DNA from 3 places in the Mesorhizobium sp. WSM4806 genome. Region 1 is predicted to be linked to each of the others. Evidence: riboswitches for the same ligand, from Rfam matches in the RefSeq annotation. Region 1 holds a riboswitch; each other region holds the start of a gene.
What was found. A riboswitch is a leader RNA that binds a small molecule or an ion and turns the genes downstream of it on or off. The one in region 1 is predicted to bind cobalamin.

Region 1 (3,267 bases):
CCAGAACCCTGCTAGCATGGTGCGGAATCATCTCTCCCACCTTTGGTCGAACGCCGACAGAGTGCCGTCTGCATGAAGGAAAAAATCTCGCTCGCCATGGCCCGGCGCATCGCGCTTGCCGCACAGGGGTTTGCCGATCCTCGCCCTAACGGCACGCCCGATCGCCGCCATCTGGCCCGTGTGCTTGCCCGGACCGGTCTGCTGCAGATCGATTCCGTCAGCGCGGTGGTGCGTGCCCATTATATGCCGCTCTATTCGCGGCTTGGCCCCTACCCGCTCGCCCTGCTCGACAACGCCGCCGTGACGCGCAAGCGCAAAGTCTTCGAATATTGGGCGCACGAAGCCTCCTTTCTGCCGGTCGAAACCTATCCGCTGATGCGCTGGCGCATGGAACGGGCCGAGCGCGGCGAGGAAATGTATAACGGGCTGGCCAAGTGGGGCCGCGAACGCGCCGCCTACATTGAAGACATTTATCGCGAGGTCGTCGAACGCGGCCCGATCGCCGCTTCCGCCCTGGAGGGCCAGAAAGGCTCAGGCGGCTGGTGGGGCTGGAGCGACGCCAAGCACGCTTTCGAATGGCTGTTCTGGGCCGGCCGCATCACCACCGCGTCGCGTCGTGGCTTCGAGCGGCTTTATGATCTGCCGCAGCGCGTGCTGCCGCCGGCGACACTTGCCCTGCCGGTGCCCTCGCCTGAGGATGCGCACCGCGAATTGCTGCGCATCTCCGCCCGCGCCCACGGCGTCGCCACAGCAGGCGACCTGCGCGACTATTTCCGCCTCTCTCCCGCTGATATCAAAGGCCGCATTGAGGAACTGGTCGACGCCGGTGATCTTTTGCCGGTTCGGGTCGAAGGCTGGAGCAAGCAAGCCTATCTTCACAGGGACGCCCGTTTTCCGCGCAAAATCGAGGCGCGCGCCTTGCTCGCTCCGTTCGATCCGGTCGTCTTCGAGCGGGCGCGCACGGAACGGCTGTTCGACTTCCGCTATCGCATCGAGATCTACACCCCTGCCGAAAAGCGCCAATACGGCTATTATGTGCTGCCGTTCCTGCTCGGCGAAAGGATCGTGGCGCGCATCGACCTTAGGGCTGACCGCCGGGCCGGCGTGCTGCGCGTCCATGCCGCCTATGCCGAGCCCGGCGCGCCGCCGCAAACCGCCGCCGAACTTTTTGAGGAATTGCAGTTGATGCAGGGCTGGCTCGGGCTCGAACGCATCGAGGTGACGCCTGCGGGGGATCTGGGTTCGGCTCTCGCCGACATTGCGGCGTCGTAGACGTGCGTTGACACGACTGCCTCCACAAGCCTAAATCCGGTTCAGACGGTCTCCTCTCGGCAAAGGGAGGAGCCAAGAGGGAATGCGGTGCGAAATCCGATTTCAAATCCGCGGCTGTCCCCGCAACTGTAAGCGACGAGCCAAGGCCGATAACCACTGGGAAAATCCCGGGAAGGCGGCACCAAGGCGATGACCCGCGAGCCAGGAGACCTGCCGTCTAGGACATAAAAATCCGATCGCCTGGCGGGTTTTCCGGGCAAGGAGCCTGATTTGGAACGCGACAGCAGTTTTTCGGCTGAGACAGCGGGCGTATTGTCCGGCGATGATGATGCTCTGGCCGACGTCACCGTGATCGTCTGCGCCTCCTGCCGTGACGAGACCGGCTCCGACGGCCATCCCCGCGCCGGCGAATTGTTGGCCGAAGACACGCGCCGCGCCGCCTCTGGCGAAAATATCCGTATCCGCAGCGTCGAATGCCTCGGCAACTGCAAGCGCCGCCTCAGCGCCGCTATCCTGCGCGACGGCTGCTGGAGCTATGTCTTCGGCGACTTGACCGCGACCAGCGGCGCCGATCTCATCACCGGCGCAAAACTCTTCGCCACCTCGACCGACGGCCTCATCCCATGGCGCGGTCGCCCCGATTGCCTGAAGCGCGGCCTCGTTGCCCGCATCCCTCCCCTCGACCTTTCGAAGGACCAGATATGACCACTTCCGTCTCCCGCGTGCCCTGCACCGTCGTCACCGGCTTCCTCGGCGCCGGCAAGACGACCCTGATCCGCCATCTGCTCGAAAACGCCGGCGGCAAGCGGCTGGCCATCATCGTCAACGAGTTCGGCGACATCGGCATCGACGGCGAGATTCTTAAGGGATGCGGCATCGACACCTGCCCTGAGGAAAACATCGTCGAGCTGGCCAATGGCTGCATCTGCTGCACCGTCGCCGACGATTTCGTCCCCGCACTCGACCAGATCCTGTCGCTGACGCCCAGGGTCGACCATATCCTGATCGAAACCTCCGGGCTGGCCCTGCCCAAGCCGCTGGTCCAGGCCTTCCAGTGGCCGACGGTGAAGAGCCGGGTGACGGTCGACGGCGTCATTGCCGTGGTCGACGGACCGGCGCTGGCCGAAGGCCGCGTTGCCAACGACATGGACGCCCTGCAGGCGCAGCGCGCGCAGGACGAGACGCTCGACCACGACGATCCAGTCGAGGAGGTGTTCGAGGACCAGCTCGCCTGCGCCGACCTGATCATATTGTCGAAGAGCGACCTGATGGACGCCACCGGCTCGGCCCGCGCCAATGCCGTCATCGGCAAGCACGCCGCCCGCGCGGTGAAGATCGTGCCGACCTCGCAGGGCAAGGTCGATCCCTCCGTGCTGCTCGGCCTCGGCCTTGCCGTCGAGGACGACATCGAGAACCGCAAGACCCACCACGACGACGAGCTCGATCACGAGCATGACGATTTCGACTCGTTCGTCATCGATATTCCGTCGATCGCCAATCCCGATGAGCTGGCTTTGCGTGTCGCCACGGCGGCGGAGGAAGAAAACGTGCTGCGCGTAAAAGGCTTCGTCGAGGTCGGCGGCAAGCCGATGCGACTGTTGCTGCAGGCTGTCGGGCCGCGCGTCAACCACTACTACGACCGCGCCTGGACTGCCGACGACGACCGCCGCTCGCGCCTCGTCGTCATCGGCCTGAAAGGGCTGAACCGCCCGGCCATCGAGCGTATTCTCGCCGGCTGACCTCAGGCACGAGCTGCGATGCACATCCTCACCACTACATCCGCCTCGCTCGACGATCTCGCCGAGCCTGTCGATCTCAGGCAGACGCCTGCGGATGTCGTGGCGCTGTCCTTCACCGACAGCGACCTGGCCGGGCTGGCGGCGGCATGGCAGGCAGACGCGGATCGCCTGCCGTCGATGCGGTTGGCGGCCTTGCGCGACCTGCGCCACCCGATGTCCGTCGACCTCTGGATCGACAGCGTCGCCCGGCACGCCA
Region 2 (3,267 bases), on a different contig from region 1:
TCAAAATTCCTGGATTTTCTTGGTTCCGCCAGCCCGGCGGGCAAATGCCGCCGCCGCTGTTGGAACGAACTGTTAGTTGTTGCCGAACAGGTTACGGTCGCTGCCGTTGACGGGTTTCTCGTCAGCCGGAACCGGATTCTGCGCCGAAGCCGAATTCCGAAACGAAGCCGTGTACGAGTTGCTGTCGACCGCAGCGGCCGGCTGGTTGGCGCCGTTCGATCCAAAGTTGTCGCTGCCGGCAAAAGCGCTGCCGGAGATGGCCACAATGGCGGCGGTGGCAAGAATGAGCTTCTTCATTTCAAATACTCCTGAGTTCCTCAGATCCCGAGCGGCGGACCGCCACTTTGCTGTTTGGGACCAGCTGTTAATTGTTGCCGAAAAGGTTGCGGTTGGCGCCCTGGCCAACGGGCTGCTTTTCAGCGTGAGCCGGCGTCTGGACAGAGGCCGTATACGAGCTGTCGACCGCGACGGCCGGCTGGTTGGCGGCGTTGGACCCATAATGGTCGCTGCCGGCAAAGGCGCTGCCGGTGATGGCCAGAGCGGCGACGGCAGCAAGAGCGATCTTTTTCATTTTAGTACTCCAGTATCTTGGTCTTCAGTCCGTCTAGCGGCGTGTCTTGGGAGGATGCGCGCGTCGTTCGGATAGCCCCGATGTGGGAAGGCCATTCGGCGGATTCCAATCACGAAGTTGTTCCGTGTGGAACAAGAATCTACACCTTGAAATTGTACCAGAGGCATCTACCACTATGGTTTTATGGTTCGTTTCAATATCTTATGCCAAATTTGCCGTTCGACGATTTGACGGATTGGCGGATCTGCGTTCACTGCGTGCTGCACGCATTGTCAACAGAAACGAACCGTTCGGTTCGATTTTAGAAGCGGCTAATAGTCACTTTTGTAAACTGTTAACCTTCCTGGTCTCCGCCGCGGGTCGGTTTCGATGTCACGGCAGCCGACAATGGCCGCCGACAAAGCGGGTTTCAGCCCTGCAGATAAAAACCTGCAGGTTTCGCCGGCGGTGTCGCGCCGCATGGATACGATGTCGCTTTCATGCCGGCAGTCAGCCGGCCGGCATGATTAGATCACGCCATCTCAGGTGCCGCTTGGTGACGACGAAGCGGAGAATTGGGAAGCCGGTCAGAACCCGGCGCTGCCCCCGCAACGGTGGTGGAGTTCAAGTCGCAACGGGAGACCACTGGGCCACAAGCCTGGGAAGGTGTCGCGACGAGTCCGCAAGGACACTCCAGAGCCCGGAAACCAGCCCGAGATTTTCAGACTCGACTGATCGCGGTGGGCGGTCAAGAGGTGGATGATGCACGTCCGGCCCTGTCGCCGGCGTGCAAACGGTCCTCCCTCCATCACCACCAGTTCAGTCCTTACACGAGGACAGGACATGGACGCGCGCAACGACATGCTGAGGCTCTTGCACGGCCGCAGGCAAGGCTATTCGCTCGAGCAGCCCTTCTACACCGATCCAGATTTCTTCAAGCTCGACATGGAGCTGATCTGGTATCGCGACTGGCTGTTCATCGGCCACGATTGCGAGTTGCCGAAATCTGGCAGCTATATCACCGCCCAGATCGGCGACTATCCGGTCGTGCTGGTCCGCGACCAGCAAGGCAAGATCAATGCCTTCCACAATTCCTGCCGGCATCGCGGCAGCCGTGTCTGCAATGCCGACAAGGGCACTGCGGCGAAGCTGGTCTGCCCCTATCACCAGTGGACCTACGAGCTGGACGGCCGGCTGTTGTTTGCTCGCCAGATGGCAGACGGCTTCGACAAGAGCCAGTTCAGCCTGAAGCCGGTGGCTTGCGAAAGCGTTGGCGGCTACATCTTTATCTGCCTGGCCAACGAGCCGGCCGACTTCGCGCCGATGCGCGCCATGATCGAGCCTTACCTCCTGCCGCACCGGCTGCGCGAGGCAAAAATCGCCTTCGAATCGACCATCGTCGAGAAGGGCAACTGGAAGCTCGTCTGGGAGAACAACCGCGAGTGCTACCATTGCGCCGGCAACCATCCGGAACTCTGCAAGACATTCCCGGAAGCGCCGACCGTCACCGGCGTGCAGGGCGCCGACAGCGATCCAGAGATGCTCGCGCACTGGGCGAAATGCGAGGCGGCGGGCTTGCCGAGCAAGTTCCGCATCGATCCGGCCGGGCAGTATCGCGCCACCCGCGCGCCGCTGCTGCGCGACGCCGTCAGCTACACGATGACGGGAAGACGCGCGGTGAAGAAGAACCTTTCCGACAGCGTTTCGACCGACCGTATCGGCTCGCTGCTGCTCTATCACTATCCGACGAGTTGGAACCATATCCTCGGCGATCATGCCGTCACCTTCCGCGTGCTGCCGATCAGTGCCACGGAAACGGCCGTCACCACCAAATGGCTTGTCCACAAGGACGCGGTCGAAGGCGTCGATTACGACCTCGCCGAACTCACCCATGTCTGGACCGAGACCAACGACCAGGACCGTCGCATTGTCGAGGAAAACGCCTTCGGCATCCTGTCGCCGGCCTATGAGCCCGGCCCCTATTCGGAACTGCATGAGGGCGGCGTCATCCAGTTCGTCGAATGGTACGCCTCCTTCATCGGGCCGCGCCTTGCCGAGGCCGGGCGGCCGGCGCTGCGCAGCGTCGCCTGAACGAGGTCAAGGGGATGAATGCGATGACGGACCTTGGCCTCTACCGCCATCTCGACGAGATGGCGCCCTGGAACGACAGGCTCCAGGTGCTGGAAGTCATCGGCGTCAGCGACGAGGCGCCTGACGTGAAGACCTTCACCTTCCGCTCTGACAACCAGACCTGGTTCCGCTACAGACCGGGGCAGTTCGTGACGCTGGAACTGCCGACCACCGAGGGCCCGATGATGCGGACCTATACGCTGTCGTCCTCGCCGTCGAGGCCGTTCTCGATCGCGGTGACGGTGAAAGCGCAGGCCGGCAGCCTCGGCACCCGCTGGATGTTCGACAATCTGAAGCCCGGCGTTCACGTGAAGGCCTATGGGCCGGCGGGCGACTTTTCGCTGCACAGCCATCCAGCGGCCAAGTATCTGTTCATTTCGGCCGGCTCAGGCGTGACGCCGATGATGTCGATGCTGCGCTGGCTGAACGACTGCGCGCCATGGACAGATGTCGGCTTCGTCAACTGCGCGCGAAAGCCCGAGGAGATCATCTTCCGCAAGGAGCTCGAGCTGCTCGGCAGCCGCATGCCGGGCCTGACGCTCGGCTTCATGATCGAGGAGCGGTCCAGCCGTGAGGGCTGGTTCGGC
Region 3 (3,267 bases), on a different contig from region 1:
GGCTTGCCTCGATGATTTCGTGACCAAACACAGTTCCTCCGGTTCGGCGCCTGGCGCAAAGCAAGGAAAGCTCGCTGCAAGCTAAGCGACCGCATAGTGGTCCAGATATACTAATGGCATGTGAACCGGGTCGATGCCGGGGCATGGCGCAGTTCTTGCCTTCTCCCCTTGTGGGAGAAGGTGGATCGGCGCGCAGCGCCGAGACGGTTGAGGGTGCTGGCCGGAGCGCTGTCGGTTCCAAGCTGGAGCACCCCTCATCCGGCCGCTTCGCGGCCACCTTCTCCCACAAGGGGGCCCACAAGGGGAGAAGGTGGAGCCAATCTCGTGCAGGCCCATCGCACATGATGGCCGATCCTGCCGGTGAAAATCTCGACGGGCGGTTCGGCGCGCTGCGCCGGTCCCAGAGGTCAGTCCAAAGACTCGGCATTGTGCCAGAAGCCGGCAAGTGTGCATGGCAGCCCATCATGAACGATTGCGAATGAGCATGGTGACCACGAAGAAAGCGCCGACCGAACTGGTGATGATGCCGATCGGCAGTTCCTGCGGCGGCAGCAGCGTGCGCGCCAGTCGGATGGCGCAGCCGAAGCACGTCGACGCCGAAAATCTCGCGGATCAACTGCTTGGTCAGCGCCTCGCGCGGACCGGCGAGTGCCTGCAGCCGGGCCTCGTTCATCACCGCGACCCTGGTGGCAAATGGCGTGACCAGCGACAGATCATGCAGCACCGCCACGACGGTCATGCCAAGCTGCGATACGAGTTCGAGAAGTTCGCTGCGGGCGCGCGGATCGAGATGATTGGTCGGTTCATCGAGGAACAGGATTTTCGGCTCCTGGGCGATGGCGCGCGCCAACTGGGCGCGTTGCCGCTCACCACCCGACAGCGAGCCGATCGTGCGGCCGAGCAGCGGCAGCAGGCCAGTTCTGCGAAGCGCTTCGACGACGACGTCGCGTTGCTCGCTCCTGCGTCGCCAGCCGGCATGCGGGACCCGCCCAAGTCCGACGTAGTCGATCACGGCAAGCCGCGGATCGGGCTGATCGGTCTGGCCGACGACCGCCATGTGCAGCGTCCGCTCGGCGGCCGGAAATGTCTCCAGCCGGCGTCCGGAAAATCTCACACCTCCCGCGCTCGGACGCAGCGTGCCGCATAGCATGCGCAGCAGCGTCGTCTTGCCGGCGCCGTTGGGACCGATGATGGCGAGGCGGTCTCCCGCCGCGACGGAAAGGCTGACCGCACTGACCAGGCGCTGGCCATTCGCCGTGGCGCTCAGTTCACGCGCTTCAAGAAGAGGCTGGCAGGCATCCAACTTACCGTCACTTTCTCAAATGGCGACGGAAGGAAGCTGGACCGGCCGACAAGACCGATGTCCACGTCTCCTCCCGGCACACCCCGTCCGGTCAACTCGTGCGATGGCAGGTCTCCTGGCTCGCGGGTCCTTGCGCCATCCTGCCTTCCCAGCCTTGGCCAGTGGCATTTCGGATTTTGCTCGCCGCTTACAGTTGCGGGGGCAGCCACGGCCTCGATCCGAAGATCTCACCGTGTTCCCTTTTCACCCCTCGCCTTTCGGCTTGGGGACCATCAGTCAGCCACCCTAGTTTTCCGCCAATCCCAGCGCAATAAATTTCCGGGTTCCGGAGTGCCCCGCGAGCAATGGTCTTGTCAGAACGAGCATACCGAATCTCGTAATGTAATAACGTTACTACTTAAAAGACAACGCCTGCGCCTGTCAACCCCTTCGCCCAACGCTTTCGGCTTGCCGATCACCGTCGCATTGCGCGGTGCGCAATTTCGATCAAACTGCCTCCACCAGTAAGCGATACCATGACCTGGCCAATGCGCAGTCCCACAGCGAGGAGCCATATGAACCCGACCGAGAAAGCGCTGTGGTTCGTCGAAAGCCATCTGCCGGAGGCCATCTCGCTCGACGATGTCGCCAACAGCAGCGGCGTGTCGCGCTTTCACGTGACGCGGGCTTTCGGTGCGGCGACCGGACGTTCGGTGATGGGCTACCTGCGTTCTCGCCGCCTGACCGAGGCGGCGCGCAGGCTCGCCGCCGGCGCACCGGACATCCTCTCGGTCGCGCTCGACGCCGGCTATGCCTCGCATGAGGCTTTCACCCGTGCCTTCCGCGACCAGTTCGGCACCACGCCGGAACTGGTGCGCGCGCAAGGCTCGCTCAAAAACCTCGATCTCGTGGAGCCGATCCTGATGGACCAGTCCTTCCTCACCAATCTCGAGCCGCCGCGTTTCGAAACCAGCCGGCCGTTCCTCATCGCCGGTCTCGGCGAGCGCTACAGCTGCGAAACCAGCGCCGGCATCCCGATGCAGTGGCAGCGGTTCGGCCCCTATATCGGCAACATTCCAGGCGAGGTCGGCGACGTCGCCTATGGCGTCTGCGTCAACGGCGACGATGCAGGCAATTTCGACTATATCGCCGGCGTCGAGGTGTCCGATTTTTCGGACCTGCCGAAGGAGTTTTCGCGCGTACGCGTGCCGATGCAGAAATACGCCGTGTTCGCCCATCGTGGCCACATCTCGACCATCCGCCGCACGGTCAACACGATCTGGAACAAATGGCTGCCGGCCTCCGGGCACAAGATTGCCGACGCGCCCGAATTCGAGCGCTACGGCCCCGAATTCGATCCGCGCAGCGGCAATGGCGGGCTGGAAGTCTGGATACCGGTCGGGTGAGGAAGGGCCAGTTTTCAACTTGTGTTGGAGACTAGTGTCGAGGCGCTCCGCCTTATCTTGCCTACTCCCCTTGTCCCACAAGGGGAGTAGGGAAAGACGCTACAACTCCAGGTTCCAGTTCTGGCCGACCAGATCCTTGCCGAAGGCGTGGTGGCGTTCCTGATTGGCCAGCTTGAACCCGGCCGCCTCGTAGATGCGGCGCGCTGAGGTGAGCACGTCGTTGGTCCACAGCGTCAACGTCTTGTAGCCCTTGGCACGGGCAAAGCGGATGCATTCCTCGACCAGCCGCCTGCCGATGCCGAGACCGCGCGCCGAGGGTTCGACGTAGAGCAGGCGCAGCTTCGCCACCGCGTCCGACTGGCGCACGACGAAGACCGAGCCGACGACTTCCCCTTCCCGCTCGGCGATCCAGCTGCGTTCCCATTTCGGATCGTAGGATTTGGCGAAAGCGCCGAGGATTTCGGCGACCAGCGCCTCATAAGTTTCGTCCCAGCCATATTCCTGCGCGTAGAGCAGGCCCTGGCGATGGATGATCCAGCCGATGTCGCCGACCTGCAAGGACCGCAGCATGTAAAGGAC

Region 2: linked by a shared signal. The riboswitch ahead of AC0L2M_RS25850 (aromatic ring-hydroxylating oxygenase subunit alpha) and the one ahead of AC0L2M_RS04430 (DUF1636 family protein) in region 1 are both predicted to bind cobalamin.
Region 3: linked by a shared signal. The riboswitch ahead of AC0L2M_RS18030 (ATP-binding cassette domain-containing protein) and the one ahead of AC0L2M_RS04430 (DUF1636 family protein) in region 1 are both predicted to bind cobalamin.

Annotation. Positions count from the first base shown of each region.
Region 1 covers NZ_JBVVQZ010000002.1:375,750-379,016, forward strand. Annotated here, with positions in the region: gene AC0L2M_RS04425 (winged helix-turn-helix domain-containing protein) at 73-1,272, shown strand; cobalamin riboswitch at 1,302-1,504, shown strand; gene AC0L2M_RS04430 (DUF1636 family protein) at 1,543-1,977, shown strand; gene cobW (cobalamin biosynthesis protein CobW) at 1,974-3,011, shown strand; gene AC0L2M_RS04440 (cobaltochelatase subunit CobN) at 3,030-3,267, shown strand, end outside.
Region 2 covers NZ_JBVVQZ010000019.1:40,161-43,427, forward strand. Annotated here, with positions in the region: gene AC0L2M_RS25835 (DUF680 domain-containing protein) at 73-297, opposite strand; gene AC0L2M_RS25840 (DUF680 domain-containing protein) at 365-571, opposite strand; gene AC0L2M_RS25845 (hypothetical protein) at 959-1,081, shown strand; cobalamin riboswitch at 1,078-1,280, shown strand; gene AC0L2M_RS25850 (aromatic ring-hydroxylating oxygenase subunit alpha) at 1,394-2,641, shown strand; gene AC0L2M_RS25855 (FAD-binding oxidoreductase) at 2,665-3,267, shown strand, end outside.
Region 3 covers NZ_JBVVQZ010000011.1:103,659-106,925, forward strand. Annotated here, with positions in the region: gene AC0L2M_RS18020 (EAL domain-containing protein) at 1-27, opposite strand, end outside; partial or broken gene AC0L2M_RS18025 (iron ABC transporter permease) at 463-567, opposite strand; partial or broken gene AC0L2M_RS18030 (ATP-binding cassette domain-containing protein) at 854-1,303, opposite strand; cobalamin riboswitch at 1,392-1,592, opposite strand; gene AC0L2M_RS18035 (AraC family transcriptional regulator) at 1,858-2,688, shown strand; gene AC0L2M_RS18040 (bifunctional helix-turn-helix transcriptional regulator/GNAT family N-acetyltransferase) at 2,788-3,267, opposite strand, start outside.